Regions from separate parts of the Halanaerocella petrolearia genome, predicted to be linked through region 1. Evidence: riboswitches for the same ligand, from Rfam matches in the RefSeq annotation. Region 1 holds a riboswitch; the other holds the start of a gene.
The links. A riboswitch is a leader RNA that binds a small molecule or an ion and turns the genes downstream of it on or off. The one in region 1 is predicted to bind thiamine pyrophosphate.
Positions count from the first base shown of each region.

Region 1 (7,629 bases):
TTAATTCCTTTGTTTATCTGCTACAACTCCGGCAACCATTACTCCATCTTTAGGAACAGAAAATGGTGGAGCATAAGCTAAGTCTAAATCAATTAATTCCTTAGCTTCCATCTGATTATAGATTGCTGTTGCTAAAACATCTATTCTTTTAGCTACTCCAGATTCACCAATAACCTGAGCTCCTAAAATCTGTCCACTCTCTTCTTCTACTATCAATTTAATCTTTATCTTTGTATAATTGGGATAATAACCCGCATGATTACCAGCTTTAATAGTAGAAGTTACTATCTCATAGCCTTCTTCTTTAGCTTCTTTAGCTGTTATTCCTGTTCTAGCAGCAGCTAAATCACAGATTTTTGTAATTGCTGTACCTAAGACTCCATTAAAATGATCTTCTCCACCAGTTAAATTGCTACCTACTACGCGACCTTGTTTATTAGCCGTTGAACCTAGTGGAATCCAAACTGGGTTATCTGATACTAAGTGTTTAGTCTCTACACAATCACCAGCAGCATAAATGTCAGATAGATTAGTTTCTAACTTAGAATTGACTTTGATTGCTCCAGTTGGTCCTAAATCTACTCCTATTTCTTGGGCCAACTCCACATTAGGCTTTACTCCAATAGCTAATAATGCAAAATCTGCCTCTATTTCTTTTCCATTTTCAGTAACTAGTTTTGTAACTTTCTGCTCTCCTTTAAACTCAACTACTCCATCATCAGTAATTATATTAACCCCTTGTTTCTTAAGATGTTCAGCTACTATTTCTGCCATATCACTATCAAAATTAGTCAGTAATTGATCTGCCTTTTCTACTACAGTAACTTCGATATTATGTTCTAATAAACTTTCTGCCATCTCTAACCCAATATAACCTCCACCTACAATTACCGCTTTTTGAGGTTCATTAGTAGTAATATACTCTTTGATTCGATCAGCACTATGTACATTACGAAGAGTGAAGATATTATCTAAATCAACTCCTGGTAAAGGAGGTACAATTGGCTTGGCACCAGTAGAGATTAATAACTTGTCATAATCTACTTCTTTAGTTTTATCTCTTAATATATCCTTAACTATTACTTGCTTTTTATCAGGTAGTATCCTTTTTACTATATGTTGAGCTTTTACTTTTGGCCCTTTCTTAGCTTCAAACTTCTCTGGAGTATAGATAATAATATCATTTCTTTCTTTTACTAAATCCGCTATATAATAAGGTAAACCACATCCAGAATAAGATATGTCACTATCTTGTTCAAAAATAGTGATTTCTGCTTCAGGCATTTCTCGTTTAGCTTTAGCAGCTGCACTAGTACCAGCTGCTACTCCACCAATTACAACTATCTTCATTTATTCTCCTCCTTTATAGTTAAAATTATAGAATTATTTTGCTACTGATTAACTTCTATTGTCTTATTCTCTTCTACTGATTTTAGAATAGATAATACAGTCTTAACATCGCCTAATTCTATTTCAGGAGTAACAGAAATATCTTCTTTATCAGTTAACCCTTGATAGAAGTTTACTAACTCATTATAGAAACCTTGTTTAGGTGTATAATTTATCTCTTCTCTAGTTCCATCATTATAAGCAATATTGATAACTCCAGATTTTCTCTCTTCTAAATAAATCATTCCTTGACGACCAAAGATTCTAGTTCCTACTAAAGGTCGCTGCATCTCTTTGCCACTAGGAAAATAAGAAAACTGTCCAACTATTCCATTCTCAAAATGAAGGTTAATATTTGTAGATAGATAAGGAACATAGTCATCCTCTTGTGGTTTGCCAAAGGCTTGCAGACTATGAATTGGACCAAAAATATGTCTTAAACCAGCTAAGTTATGTAAAGCTCCATCTAATAATCTACCTCCAGGAAAAGCAGGATGTTGGCGCCATTCTTTAGCAGCAAATGTGTCTCCTAATGCCTCTTGGGGGAAATTAACAATAAAGTTACTAATAAAGTAGATGATTTCTCCAACCTTTTCTTCTGCTACTAGATTTTTGAGAATGTTGTTTTCTTCATTATATCTAAAATTCTCAGCAATTAACACTTTAATATCATATTCTTTTGGAAATTTAGTATATTCTTTAGCCTCTTCTAAGTTTGTAGCTAGTGGTTTCTCACAAATAATATCTAATCCTAATTCAGCTACATCTTTAGAGACAGCAAAGTTTTGCGAGATGGGAACCATAATATCTACTGCATCTAATTCTTCTTCTTTAATCATAGTCTTATAATCTTCATAAGCTTTATCTTTATTAATTCCTATTAGTTCAGTTGCTGCCTCAGCTACTTCTAATTCTACATCACAACAAGCTACAATTTCATATTTATCCTGTAGTTGTTGATAAGCAGGCCAGTGTAATCTCTGCCAAGCAAGTCCTGTACCAATAATTCCTATCTTTATCTTCTTCATATTATCAGCTCCTATAATATAATAATTAATAGCTCTATTATTAATATTGGCTAAATAGTAGTTTAATATAGGAGTTGATAATAAAAAGTTGGCCCGTTGGGGCCAAAGTTCAAACTTAAAGTTTATTCTTCATAGACAACATCATCAATTTTAATTGCTCTAAACTCACTATCTCCTTCAATACATTCCATACAATTGTCACATTCTTTATTACTATTTAAATCACAGATTAGGCATTCACCACAATCATTACAATTATCACCAGGATTCAAAATACATTCTTCTCTATCCAACTAGATCTACCCCCTAATATTTTGTAGTGATTAGTGTAACACAAAACTTGTGAAAAATAAAGCTTAGTTACATTCTATTGCTCCAGTAGGACAGACTGATTTACAGTGTCCATCTCCTAAGCACTCTAGAGCATTGATTATCTGTGCCTTAATGCCAGTGCTTGTATTAACTAATTCTATAATCTGACATCCACATGCTTTTACACAACAACCACATCCTATACATTCTTCCCAATTTACCTTTTTAATATAAGTTAATTTATAGTTAGTTCCACTCTTTTTTTTGGCCCAGCAGTCTTTCTTATCTATAAATACCCCTCCTTTTAATTTAATCTTATAGTTTTATATTTATTTAATAACTAATTAACATATTATAAACTAAAAAGCTTTCTGCTCTAAACAGAAAGCTTTTTAGTAATTAATAATCATTAATAATTTTCCATTTTTTAGATTAATCTCTGCTTCTTCATCTTCAATAATATTACTGATACTTAATGTTGAACCTCGAGTTAAAGTGGCATCTGTTAAAGGATATTTAACCCCTTTCAATTCAACACCTTCCACTTGAGAAGTTATAGGTAGAAAAGATATTGTATTACCTGCTTTGTCTTTAATGATTCTATTATCAGTAATCAATTCAATGGTATCTTGCTCTGTTACAAACTTAATCTGTACTCCAGAAGTAGTTAATTGCTCTAATAAGTATATATTAGCTAAACTATGATCTAATCTCTTTCCTAAAGCGGCAAAAACAATAATCTCTTCAAAGCCCATTTCAATTAAATTTTCTAATAACAATTGAGTATCCGTCTTATCTTTTTGAACAGGGAATTTTTTGATCTTTACTCCTTGCTCTCTATACTGATTTAGTACTGTAGAAGATACAGAATCAAAGTCACCTACTATCAAGTCAGGAGTAATTCCTAGTTCAAAAGCATATTCTGCTCCTCCATCAGCACAAGCAATCGTATCTTTAGCAGTTATATAGTCTTGATAAAACTCTTCTCTGCCTATTAATTCCCCATTTATAAAGACAATTGCCCTAGACATTAACTATTGACTCCTTCTAACTCCATTACTGGATTATTTGCTATTGCTTTAATTAGGATTAACATAACTATTACTGTAATAATTGTTTCTGGAATTAAATAACTACTATTATAAATTAATGAGTAAGTCCAGATACTTTGGCCCTCAGGAGCATACTGTCCAAAAAAGACAGCTCCAGAAATAAAATGCATTATAAATCTTAGAAAAGAACCAAATAAAGTACCGGAACTTACCAATAATGAATTTTTTCTTAAGCTGTTTGATTGATTTAAAGCACCTATTAATCCAGCTAAACCTAATAATCCATAGGCTAATGGATAATCAAGAATCAACTGGCTCCAGTGTACAACATAACCAGCTAACATAGCTTGTAAAATTCCATAACCTGTTCCTAATAAAAGCCCCTCTTTCCAACCCCAGCGTAAAGCAATAAAGATAACTGGAATCATTTCCAAAGAAATAGAACCACCTTGAGGCATTTCATAAATTTTTAAATAATTTAAAATAACTGCCAAAGCCAAACTAACTCCCATTTCTGATATCTTTCTTATTTTTGTACTATTCAATATTATCCCTCCTTAAAAGTAAAAAAACAACTCCATGTAGGAGTTGTGCCTGTAATTAATAAACACTAACTTTCCTACGCTGGTATAATCCAGATCAGGTACAAAAGGGTCAGAGTTTAATAACTCTCTCTCAGTTTTTTAATAAAAACTCCCCTAGTTTCTCTAATATTAAATTATATCGATATCTAATTATAGCAGATCAGTTATTAATTTGCAACTATAACAGATAAAAATTGATTTTAAAATAACAATTATGTTACAATAATAGTAACTTAACACTAAGGAGTGATAAAATGAATTCTGAATTAATTATTTCTTCTTCTTTTATGGTAGCAATTATTATAGAGGCTATTATTTTACTTAAAAATTTTTTTACTACTACAGAAAAAGAATTTCTATCTAAGTCTCTATTCAGGTTTTTATCTAATAGTTTCATTTATGTTGCTGCCTTATTAATTTTCATTTCATCTTTTAGTCAACAGAGTGGTTTAGAAATTATTAATTTTAAAAACTTAAATCAATTTACTTTAGGACAAGCTGCTATTTGGAGCATACTAATTGCTGATGTTGTTACTTTAATTGTCTTAGGGATTGGAATTATAACTAACGTATTTAAGAAAAAAGATAAACAACCAGAAGAAACTATTATAGACCAGAAAAAAGCTAGAGAATTAGCTTAGATATAAAAAGGAGTAGCAATATTGCTACTCCTTTTTATATCTAGTATAAGTTATTAATAATAATAATAATAGCATCACTCCAAGAATAATCTTTCCAAACAAATAGCCTATCTGTTGATATATAGTCTTTTCTTGTGAAGTTAATTCTAGCTTAGCCTCTAAACTGGTTGTTTCAAATAATTTAGTTCTATTTATTATTTGACCTTGTTTATTAATAATTCCACTAATTCCTGTATTACCTACTTTAACTACTGGCACTTGATACTCTACAGCTCGAAATATAGCTGCCTGTAAGATCTGTAAAGAAGCTTTACTTCTTTCAAACCAAGCTTCATTAGAAATATTAATAATTAAATCATTATCTTGATATAATTTATGAACAAAAAAAGGATTCAAAATCTCAGAACAAATAGGAGCAATCCAACTTATATTATTCAACTTAAAACTCTGTAACTCTGTACCAGGAGTAATATGATTTAAGTTACTTTCAATAAAATCAGGTATCAAATTAGGAAAAGGAACATATTCTCCCCAAGGAACTAATCTATTCTTACTATATGTTTGGCGGATATTATTATTCTTATCTATTAGTAATGCACTATTTAGATAATTCTCTTTTTCTGTAATGAAACCACCAGTTAATAATGAATTCCCATCTGAAAAATCAAAAGGAAACTTTTTATCCTGATCATAAGATCTTAATATAGCCGTTTCTGGCCAGATTAATAAATCCATATCGGTAGTTTGGTTTAATACTTCTTGTGATAGTTTAGTCAATCGCTTAGCAATTTCATCCTGTTGATTAGGATCTAATTTTATTTGTTGGGGAATATTAGGTTGAATCAAACCTACTTTTAACTCTTTAACTGTAGGTTCCTTTTTAGCTAATTCTAATCTACCATAACTAAAGACTACTCCAAAGACTAAAATAGCAACTAAAATATAAATTAACTTATATTTAAAAGAATTCTTTTTCAATCCTAAATAAAGTAAAGTATTTACTAATACAATCAAAAAACTGATTAAATAAAAGCCTCCATATTGGGCCAACTGAACCAATTCAGGAATGAAGCTTTGGCTATAACCTAAAAAGCCAAATAAATATTGAAAAGAAAAAAGAGTTCTTAAAAATTCTATTCCAGTCCAAACTAAGGGCATAACAATTAATAATGATAAATTTAACTGTTGATTAATCATTTTAGTAATCCAAGCAAATAGTCCCCAATACGTTCCTAGTAATACAAAAGCTAAAATAAGTATTAGAATACAGATAAACCAAGGATAACCACTAAATTTAAGTAGCGGATAGATTAACCATTTACCACTTATTATTAAAAAAATAATTCCCATCAGCCAACCTAAATAAAAAGCTTGTCTATCTGTTTTATCTTCTAATGCAAAAAGAAAAGGGATTAGTCCTATCCAGCTAACCAAAGCTAAATTAGGAAACTGAAAAGGAAGGGCCAACAGCCCTCCAGCTATAACTACCAGTAAATAAGCCATTTAGTCTGTCCTCCATTCAACATTACTTCTTTTAAGAATCTTAATTAAGAAAATAGCTAATAATCCTCCAGTCAACGCAGTCAATAACTGTGGTATCTGCATCATTTGAGCAATCTTAGGTGGTACTTTTACAACAGATTTTACTGCCCAAGCTAAAATAGCATATTTAAACCCTGCTGCTCCAACGACTGCTAAATAGCGATTACTTTTATTAGCCAAATAGTAGGTCATGACTAAAACAACATTTCCTAAAATAATAAAAGGAATTACTGAAGCTAAAGGCGCAGGTAAAATACCACGAACTAGAGCAATCCATGGTGTTAAACCACCAACTAATGCTCCTCCTATTCCTCCTACTAAACTAACAGAAATAAACAAGAACATATTTACTAATGGACCTGTAATAAAAAAAGGAAACCCCATCATTTGTACTACTAAAGTTAAGGCCAATAAAATTCCAGTTCTAGCAATCCATTTTGTATGATTCATAGTTTATATTACCTCCATTTTCCTACTTATCTCATATGTTTATAAATTTATTTTATAATAATTTATACCAAAAAACAAAAAAAGAGGCACAGTTGATGTGCCTACTTTAATCTAGCAAAAAGATGATTACCAATTTCCTTTACTGGTTCTGTATTTTCAAAGATCCAACTAGATGTAGCAGTGATAGGGTTATAATAATATAAGGTGCCGTTAGATGGATCCCAACCATTTAATGCATCTTCAACTGCTTGGTAAGCAGTTGTATTAGGCTCAAGATAAATTTGACCATCTAAAACAGCTGAAAAAGCATAACTACCATTCACTTTTTGGTATACAACACCATTCACATCATTTGGAAAATTAGGAGCTTTAACTCGATTAATAACTACTGATGCTACAGCAACCTGTCCTTCATATGGTTCTCCTCTAGCTTCTGAATATACAGCTCTAGCTAGTGTGTCTAATTCTTGGTCACTTAAATTTAATCGTTGTTGATTATTACTTTCTTTATTTGCTGGCTCATATATGTCACCTAATCCTTCATTAGCTTGGTTATTATCTGGAGAACTACTTTCATCAGAATCATTACTTAAAAAGGATAGAAAAAAATATCGATAATAGACCCTTAATC
Region 1 covers NZ_BAAHXW010000001.1:184,657-192,285, reverse strand. Annotated here, with positions in the region: gene ACYQ39_RS01055 (CoA-disulfide reductase) at 1-1,350, opposite strand; gene ACYQ39_RS01050 (Gfo/Idh/MocA family protein) at 1,392-2,417, opposite strand; gene ACYQ39_RS01045 (hypothetical protein) at 2,540-2,710, opposite strand; gene ACYQ39_RS01040 (4Fe-4S dicluster domain-containing protein) at 2,774-2,932, opposite strand; gene ACYQ39_RS01035 (thiamine diphosphokinase) at 3,122-3,760, opposite strand; gene thiT (energy-coupled thiamine transporter ThiT) at 3,760-4,326, opposite strand; TPP riboswitch at 4,381-4,491, opposite strand; gene ACYQ39_RS01025 (hypothetical protein) at 4,620-5,006, shown strand; gene lnt (apolipoprotein N-acyltransferase) at 5,031-6,509, opposite strand; gene ACYQ39_RS01015 (ECF transporter S component) at 6,510-6,998, opposite strand; gene ACYQ39_RS01010 (cell wall hydrolase) at 7,100-7,381, opposite strand.

Region 2 (7,629 bases), 450 kb from region 1:
ACCTACTAAATAAGAATAAATAAATTTTAGGCTATGAGTTAAGACTGCAATTGTTAATCCTGTTTCTAAATCAACACCATAAAGACTCAAAGCAAAAGACATACTTGCCTCATAAGTACCTACTCCCCCTGGAGTAATATGAAATACTTGAGCCATAATAGTAAAACTATTAACTACAACCAAAGGAATTAACCCTATCTCTAAACTTAATGCCTTAACTACTACTGCCAAAGCGCTAACTTCTAGCATCCAACTAGGAATAGTAAGTAATATAGCTTTAAGTAACTGTTTAAACTTAATCTCTCTTAAAGCTACCTGTAGCTGTGCTAAATAATTAAAGAACTTAACTTCAAATTTTTTAATCCATTGCCAGTGACTAAACCAAACTATACCAACAGAAATAGTCAAGATTATAGTTGCAGGTAAGATAAATAACTGCCAATCAAAACTAATATACTTGATAGATAAAGTAACAAATAAAAATAAATTGATTAGCAGCGAAATTAAATCAATCACTCGACTATATAAGACTGTTGAAGTTGCTTTCTGACTACTATAACCCTCTCGACCTAACAAATAAACTTTAGCTACTTCTCCTAACTTGGTAGGAAAGAGATGATTAACTAATAAAGATACCATATGTAAAGAATATAAGTTACTAACAGTCACTCTTTTCTTATTGAATAATTTTAGCCAAGCAACTGACCGTAACCAGAAAGCTAAGGAATAACCTATCCCAAAGACTAACAATAGATCAGGATGAGCCATTAATAATCTACCTGCTTTTAATAACTCGTTAACTACCAAGTCTTTCACCTAATCTATCTTTAGTACTCTGATACCAATCAATAAATTTCTTCACTCCAGTCCCAATATCTACTTGTGGTTGATAGTTTAATTTATTTCTTGCTTTAGTAATATCAGCATAGGTAACTGGCACATCGCCCTCTTGTTCTGGAAGTTCTTTTATCTTAGCTTTCTTTCCTAGGTTGCTACTGATCAAATTAATCAAATCTAAAAGTTTAATTTGTGAACTAGAACCTAGATTAAATATCTCAAAATCTGGATTACTAGCTAAAACTAATTTAATTCCTTTAATTATATCTGTAATATAGGTATAATCTCTTGTGGTAGATCCATCACCAAACATAGGAATAGGTTGACCTTGATTAATTAATCGAGTAAATTTACTAATTGCCATATTTGGCCTCTGCCTTGGTCCATAAACTGTAAAGAACCTTAAGATAGAAATATTTAATTCATGTAAATTATAGTAATTTTTACAGAATAACTCAGCTGATTTTTTAGCAGTTGCATAAGGAGAAGCTTGTGAATCAAGTTTCATATCCTCTCTAAAAGGTACTTGACTTCTATTCCCATAAACTGAAGATGAAGAAGCAAAAACAAATTGTTTAATATTGTATTTATTAGCTAAATCTAATAAATTAATTGTTCCTTTAATATCTACATCTACATATAAATTAGGCCTTTGAACTGAATTGCGTACCCCTGCCATAGCTGCTAAATGAATCACTTTATCTATCTTTTCTCTCTTAAAAATTCTATTTAAAGCAACTTGATCTAATATATCTTCTCGATATAACTCAAAATTATCCTTATTTATAAAAGGGACAATATTTTTTTCCTTAAACTGGGGATTATAGTAATCATTAAAATTATCAATTACTACTACTTGATATCCTATTTCTAATAAGTCTGCTACCAGATTAGATCCAATAAATCCGGCGCCTCCTGTAACTAAAATTTTCACTTTTAACACCTCATCAATTATACCTAGTTTTTATTTGGTCAATGTAAAGATACTCAATAAACTGGAGGATAATTGTATTTTATCCTGTATTGGAAAATAAAATTTAGATTGATAATAATTTTCACTGTTAGTTATGATTATAATGAAACCCATTATCAATGTCAAGAAAAAAATAAAAAGCTCTACTGGTTTAGTGGGAATTAAACTCCTTATATAAAAAAGAAGCTGGCATAACCAGCTTCTTACAATTGTTCTGCTTAAGTATAAAAACTATAGTGCTTCTTCTACTATCTTCATAGCACAGAAAGAACCACACATTGTGCAAGCATCCTCTTCCTGTAAGTTCTGGTTATGATCAGTTCTTGATTCCTTGGCTTTCTTAGGATCAATAGATAATTCAATCTGCTTATCCCAATCTAAACTCTTTCTTGCTTGTGCCATCTTTCTATCTCTCTCTTTAGCCTGCGATAATCCTTTAGCTATATCTGCTGCGTGAGCTGCTATTTTAGTAGCAACAACTCCTTCTTTAACATCTTCAATACTTGGCAGACCAATATGTTCAGCTGGAGTTACATAACATAAGAAATCAGCTCCACAAGTAGCAGCTAGTGTACCACCAATAGCTGCATTAATATGATCATATCCTAAAGCAATATCTGTCACTAAAGGCCCTAAAACATAAAAAGGTGCGTCTTTACATAACTCTTTTTGAATCTGCATATTAGTCTCTATCTGATTATAAGGCACATGGCCTGGCCCTTCTACCATTACTTGTACTTCAGCTTCTCTAGCTCTATCTACTAGCTCTCCTAGAATCAATAGCTCATGAATCTGAGAACGATCAGTAGCATCAGCTAACGAACCTGGTCGTAAGCCATCTCCTAGGCTTAATGTTACATCATACTCATAAGCTATTTCTAATAAGCGATCATAATATTCATAAAGAGGATTTTCCTCTCCATTATGTAGCATCCAACCAGCCATGAAAGAACCTCCACGACTGACTATATCAGTTACTCGTCCCTCTTCTCTTAAATGGCGTAATGTCTCTAATGTTAAACCACAGTGAACTGTAATAAAGTCGACTCCTTGCTGAGCCTGCTCTTCAATTACAGTAAAAATATCATCTACTGTTAAATCAACAATAGCTTCATCTTCTCTTAAGACTTCTACAGTTGCTTGATAGAAAGGAACTGTACCCAAAGGAACCTCACTCATAGCTAAAATTTCTTTTCTAGTCTGATTAATGTCACCACCAGTTGACAAATCCATTACTGCATCAGCCCCTGACTTAATAGCCACTTTTAATTTTTTTAATTCTTTATCAAGATCAGGGTAATCCTCAGAAGTACCAAAATTAGCATTGATTTTAGTAGTTAATCCTTTACCAAAACCATTAGGATCTATATGATCATGATTCTTATTAGCTGGAATTACAATAGTTCCTTCAGCTACCCCTTCTCTTATTAAATCTACATCTACTCCCTCTTTAATTGCTACTTGTTTCATTTCTGGAGTAATTTCTCCTGCTCTTGCTTTAGTAACTTGAGTCATTTTTATTCCTCCCATATTTTAGTTAATAGTTAAAAATTAATAATTAGATGTTAATAAAACTTACACTTAGTTTATCTCTATTACCTCTTGCTTAGCTTTTAAATATTGGTCACTAATCTCACTAATATTATCTAAAAATGATACCTTATAACTAGCAGGTCTACTAGTTTCTTGACTTGCTTTCTCGCCTGCAATACCATAAGCTGCTACAGCTTGCAAAGAAGCATTTAAATAATTATTATTTACTCCACAAAATACTCCTAATGTACTACCAAGCATACATCCTGTTCCTACTACTTGGCCCATTAATGGGTGACCATTTGTTATTTTATAAACTTCTTGTCCATCAGTTACAATATCATCTGCTCCTGATACTACAACTACTGTATCCTGGACTCGGGCCAACTTCTGGGCACTATCAGTAATATCTTCACAAGTCCCAACTGATTCTACACCTTTTAGTTTAGCTTGACCTCCAGCTAGGACAGTAATCTCTCCTTCATTTCCTTTAATTACTGCTATATCTACTTTATTTAATATTTCCAAAGCAGCCTCAGTTCTTAAATCAGTAGCACCTACTCCTACTGGATCTAAAATAACTGGTATCTTTAACTGATTTGCCTTCTTTCCAGCTTGTAACATAGCATCTATTTGCTTATGGTTTAAAGTCCCAATATTTATAACTAAAGCTGATGCTGCTGTTACCATCTGCTCAACTTCTTGTTGAGCATAAGCCATTATAGGTAATCCACCCCAATAAAGAGTAATGTTAGCACAGTCATTAACAGTCACATTATTTGTAATGTGGTGAACTAAAGGCTTCTCTGCTTTAATTTCAGCCAAGATATCATTCATTCTATCCCCTCCATATACAGTATTGTGACAAGTGACAAGCAAATCCTTAACTACTGATTACTCATCACTTGTTACTGACACTAAATGGTTAACTGGATTATTACCTGCTCCCACTTTACATCCCCTTCTAATAGCTTTAGTTATATATGCTTTACTCCTTTTAATTGATTCTTCTAAAGAATATCCTAGGGCCAAATTACTGGCTAAGGCAGAAGATAAAGTACAACCAGTACCATGAGTATCTGTTGTATCAATTCTTGCAGTAGTAAACTCTCTAAATTCCTCTCCATCATATAGTAAATCTCTAGCCTTATCTTGCTCTTGATGTCCTCCTTTAACCAAAACATACTGGGCGCCTAACTTATATAATTCACTAGCTAACTCTTTCAAACTAACCTCTTCATCTAATCCTCTTCCTGTTAACACTTTAGCTTCATTTAAATTAGGAGTAATTAATTTGGCTAAGGGAATTAAATCTTCTTTGAGAGAATCAATTGCCTCCTCAGCTAATAATAAGTCTCCACTAGTAGCTACCATTACAGGATCAACAACTAGATTATTGATTTGATATTCTTTTATCTTCTTAGTAATAACATTTATAATCTCACTATTAGCCAACATTCCTGTTTTAACAGCAGAAAAATCTAAATCACTAAATACAGAATCAAGTTGTTGTCCTACAAAATCACCACTTAATGCCTCAAACCCTTGTACTCCTAATGTATTCTGAGCAGTTACAGCAGTAACTACTGAGGCTCCATAGACACCAAAAGCAGTCATAGTCTTTAAATCAGCTTGAATTCCAGCACCACCACCAGAATCAGAACCAGCAATTGTTAATACTTGTTTCATTTTATCACCTCATAAAATTTCAAGTTTCAATAATTAAACCGCAAAAAATAAAAAAACACAGCCCCATAAGGAACTGTGCCTTTGATTTCAATAGTAATCAAACATAATAAACCAAGATATACCTAGATAAAGTATACCCTACCAAAAGCCCACTTCCCTACGCTAGTATTATCTAGATCAGGTTCAAGAGACTAGAGTCTTAACTCTTTCTCAGTCCTATAATATAGAACGCCCCTAGTGGTACAAATATGTAATTGTTATTATAAGTATAATAAATCAATCTTATTTTTGCAATAGATTTCTACTAATTCTTTCTCAATTATCTTCGGGCCAACTTTTGAGCAAGACCTTTAGCCTTCTCTATAGCTTTATTTTTCATCTCTGTAGCTTCTTCTTCATCTAATTGATTAGTTCCTTCTATAATAAGTGAATCAACCAACTCAATATCTAAAAAAGAGAATATCCTCTGTAAGTATCTATTGGCAAAATCAAAATCCTTAATTATATCTTCAGAATATATTCCACCACGAGAATGAATGTGAACCGCTTGCTTATCTGTCATTAGACCTTTTGGCCCATCATCGGTATACTCAAAAGTCTTACCAGCTACACAGATATTATCAATATAGGCTCTCATCATAGGAGGTAGACTAAAGTTCCAGAGTGGAGTAACAAAAATATATTTATCTACTGCTATAAACTCTTCTAATAAATCATTCATTTTAGTTAATTTTTGTTGCTCTATTTCAGTTAAATCACTAAACCCTCCTTCTTCTAGAGAAGACCAAGCACTAAAGATATCTCTATCAATTAAAGGAATCTCACGTTGGTATAGATCAAGCTCTACTATCTCATCACCAGGATTTTCCCTTTTATAAGAGTCTAAAAATTCTTTACCAACTGTCAAACTATAAGAATCAGAGACTGGCTTAGGATTAGCAGTAATATATAATACTTTTCCCATCTTAACCTCTCCTGTCTTTATTATATTCTCTAGCTAAATTATAAATAGGGAGAAACTATTAATAGTTTCTCCCTACAGATCTTAACTATTAGTAATTTTCCTCTTTTAACTCAAAGTAATCCTGTGGGTGAGCACAAGCCGGACATTCTTCTGGAGCTTCTGGCCCTTCATGGACATAGCCACAGTTTCCACATTTCCATCTTACTTCATCATCCTTCTTAAATACCTTCTCTTCTCTAACATTCTCTAATAAAGCTAAGTATCTCTTCTCATGCTCTACCTCTACCATAGCTACTCTTCTAAAGACTTCTGCAATTTCAGGAAATCCTTCTTCTTCAGCTACTCTAGCAAACTCTGGATATAACTCAGTATGTTCTTCATTCTCACCAGCAGCGGCAGCCACTAGATTCTCTTCAGTAGTACCAATTACTCCTGCTGGATAAGCAGCTTCAATCTCTACATTTCCTCCCTCTAGAAACTTAAAGAAACGTTCAGCATGCTCCTTCTCGTTTCTAGCTGTTTCTAAAAAGATATTAGCAATCTGTCTATAGCCATCCTTCTTAGCCTGAGAAGCAAAGTAAGTATATCGATTTCTAGCCTGAGACTCACCAGCAAATGCTTTAAGTAGATTTTCTTCTGTCTTAGTACCTTTTAACTCTGGCATAATTGAACCTCCCTGTTAATTTTTTATCTTTAAATCTTAACTAACTCTATGCCTTCCATAAGCCATGCACATTACAGAACTCTCTAACCTCAACTATTTCTGACTTATCAACTTTAAATTCTGCTTTCGGTTCATCACTTGGATCTAACTCAGCTCTAAGCACTTTATCTTCTGTTAATACTTCAATAAAAGTAATATAATGTTTATCTTCCATAGGGTGTATAGTAGTTCCTACTACTACTTCAACTCCATCAGCCAACTCATTAACTACAGGTACATGTTTTTCAGTAGTAGCATCATCAGTCTGAGCTTCTAACTTATCCATCACCTCACCACAACAGACAATATCAGGAGCATCAGCTTCAATAACTTCTATTACATTACCACATGTTTGACACTTATAAATTCCTCTTTTCTCCATAACCTTAGCCTCCTTATTAATAATATAAGTTAGTCGAATAAAATATTACTCCTCTGGCTCAAACATATCCTTTCCTACACCACATAACGGACATACCCAGTCTTCAGGCAACTCTTCAAAAGGAGTACCTGGTTCTATCCCTGCATCTGGATCTCCTTCTTCTGGGTCATAAACATAACCACAAACTGTACAAACATACTTGTCCATACTCTACCCCTCCTTTTATTCTTTAATTAACAAGCAACTACATATTTCTTGTCTATCTCTTGTTTTATATAATAGCATATACTTCTATCTAATTTATAACAAATCACTTACAATATTGTTACAAATACAAAAATTTATTTGATAAGAAATTGACTTATTACATAACTTCTTTTTTACTGCACAATCAATTTCATTAGTCATTATATCAAATGAATCTACTATCTCTTCTTTTAAATAGCTATTTCTAAATAATATATCATTAGAAATAGTTAACTTTCCTACATCATGAAACTTAGCTAATAAGACTAATTGCTTTAGTTGATGCTCTGATAAATTAACCT
Region 2 covers NZ_BAAHXW010000001.1:631,573-639,201, forward strand. Annotated here, with positions in the region: gene ACYQ39_RS03230 (lysylphosphatidylglycerol synthase transmembrane domain-containing protein) at 1-816, opposite strand, end outside; gene ACYQ39_RS03235 (GDP-mannose 4,6-dehydratase) at 797-1,771, opposite strand; gene thiC (phosphomethylpyrimidine synthase ThiC) at 2,042-3,325, opposite strand; gene thiM (hydroxyethylthiazole kinase) at 3,392-4,180, opposite strand; gene thiD (bifunctional hydroxymethylpyrimidine kinase/phosphomethylpyrimidine kinase) at 4,238-5,032, opposite strand; TPP riboswitch at 5,170-5,278, opposite strand; gene ACYQ39_RS03255 (FMN-dependent NADH-azoreductase) at 5,352-5,996, opposite strand; gene rbr (rubrerythrin) at 6,085-6,660, opposite strand; gene ACYQ39_RS03265 (desulfoferrodoxin) at 6,707-7,081, opposite strand; gene rd (rubredoxin) at 7,127-7,288, opposite strand.
Region 2: linked by a shared signal. The riboswitch ahead of thiD (bifunctional hydroxymethylpyrimidine kinase/phosphomethylpyrimidine kinase) and the one ahead of thiT (energy-coupled thiamine transporter ThiT) in region 1 are both predicted to bind thiamine pyrophosphate.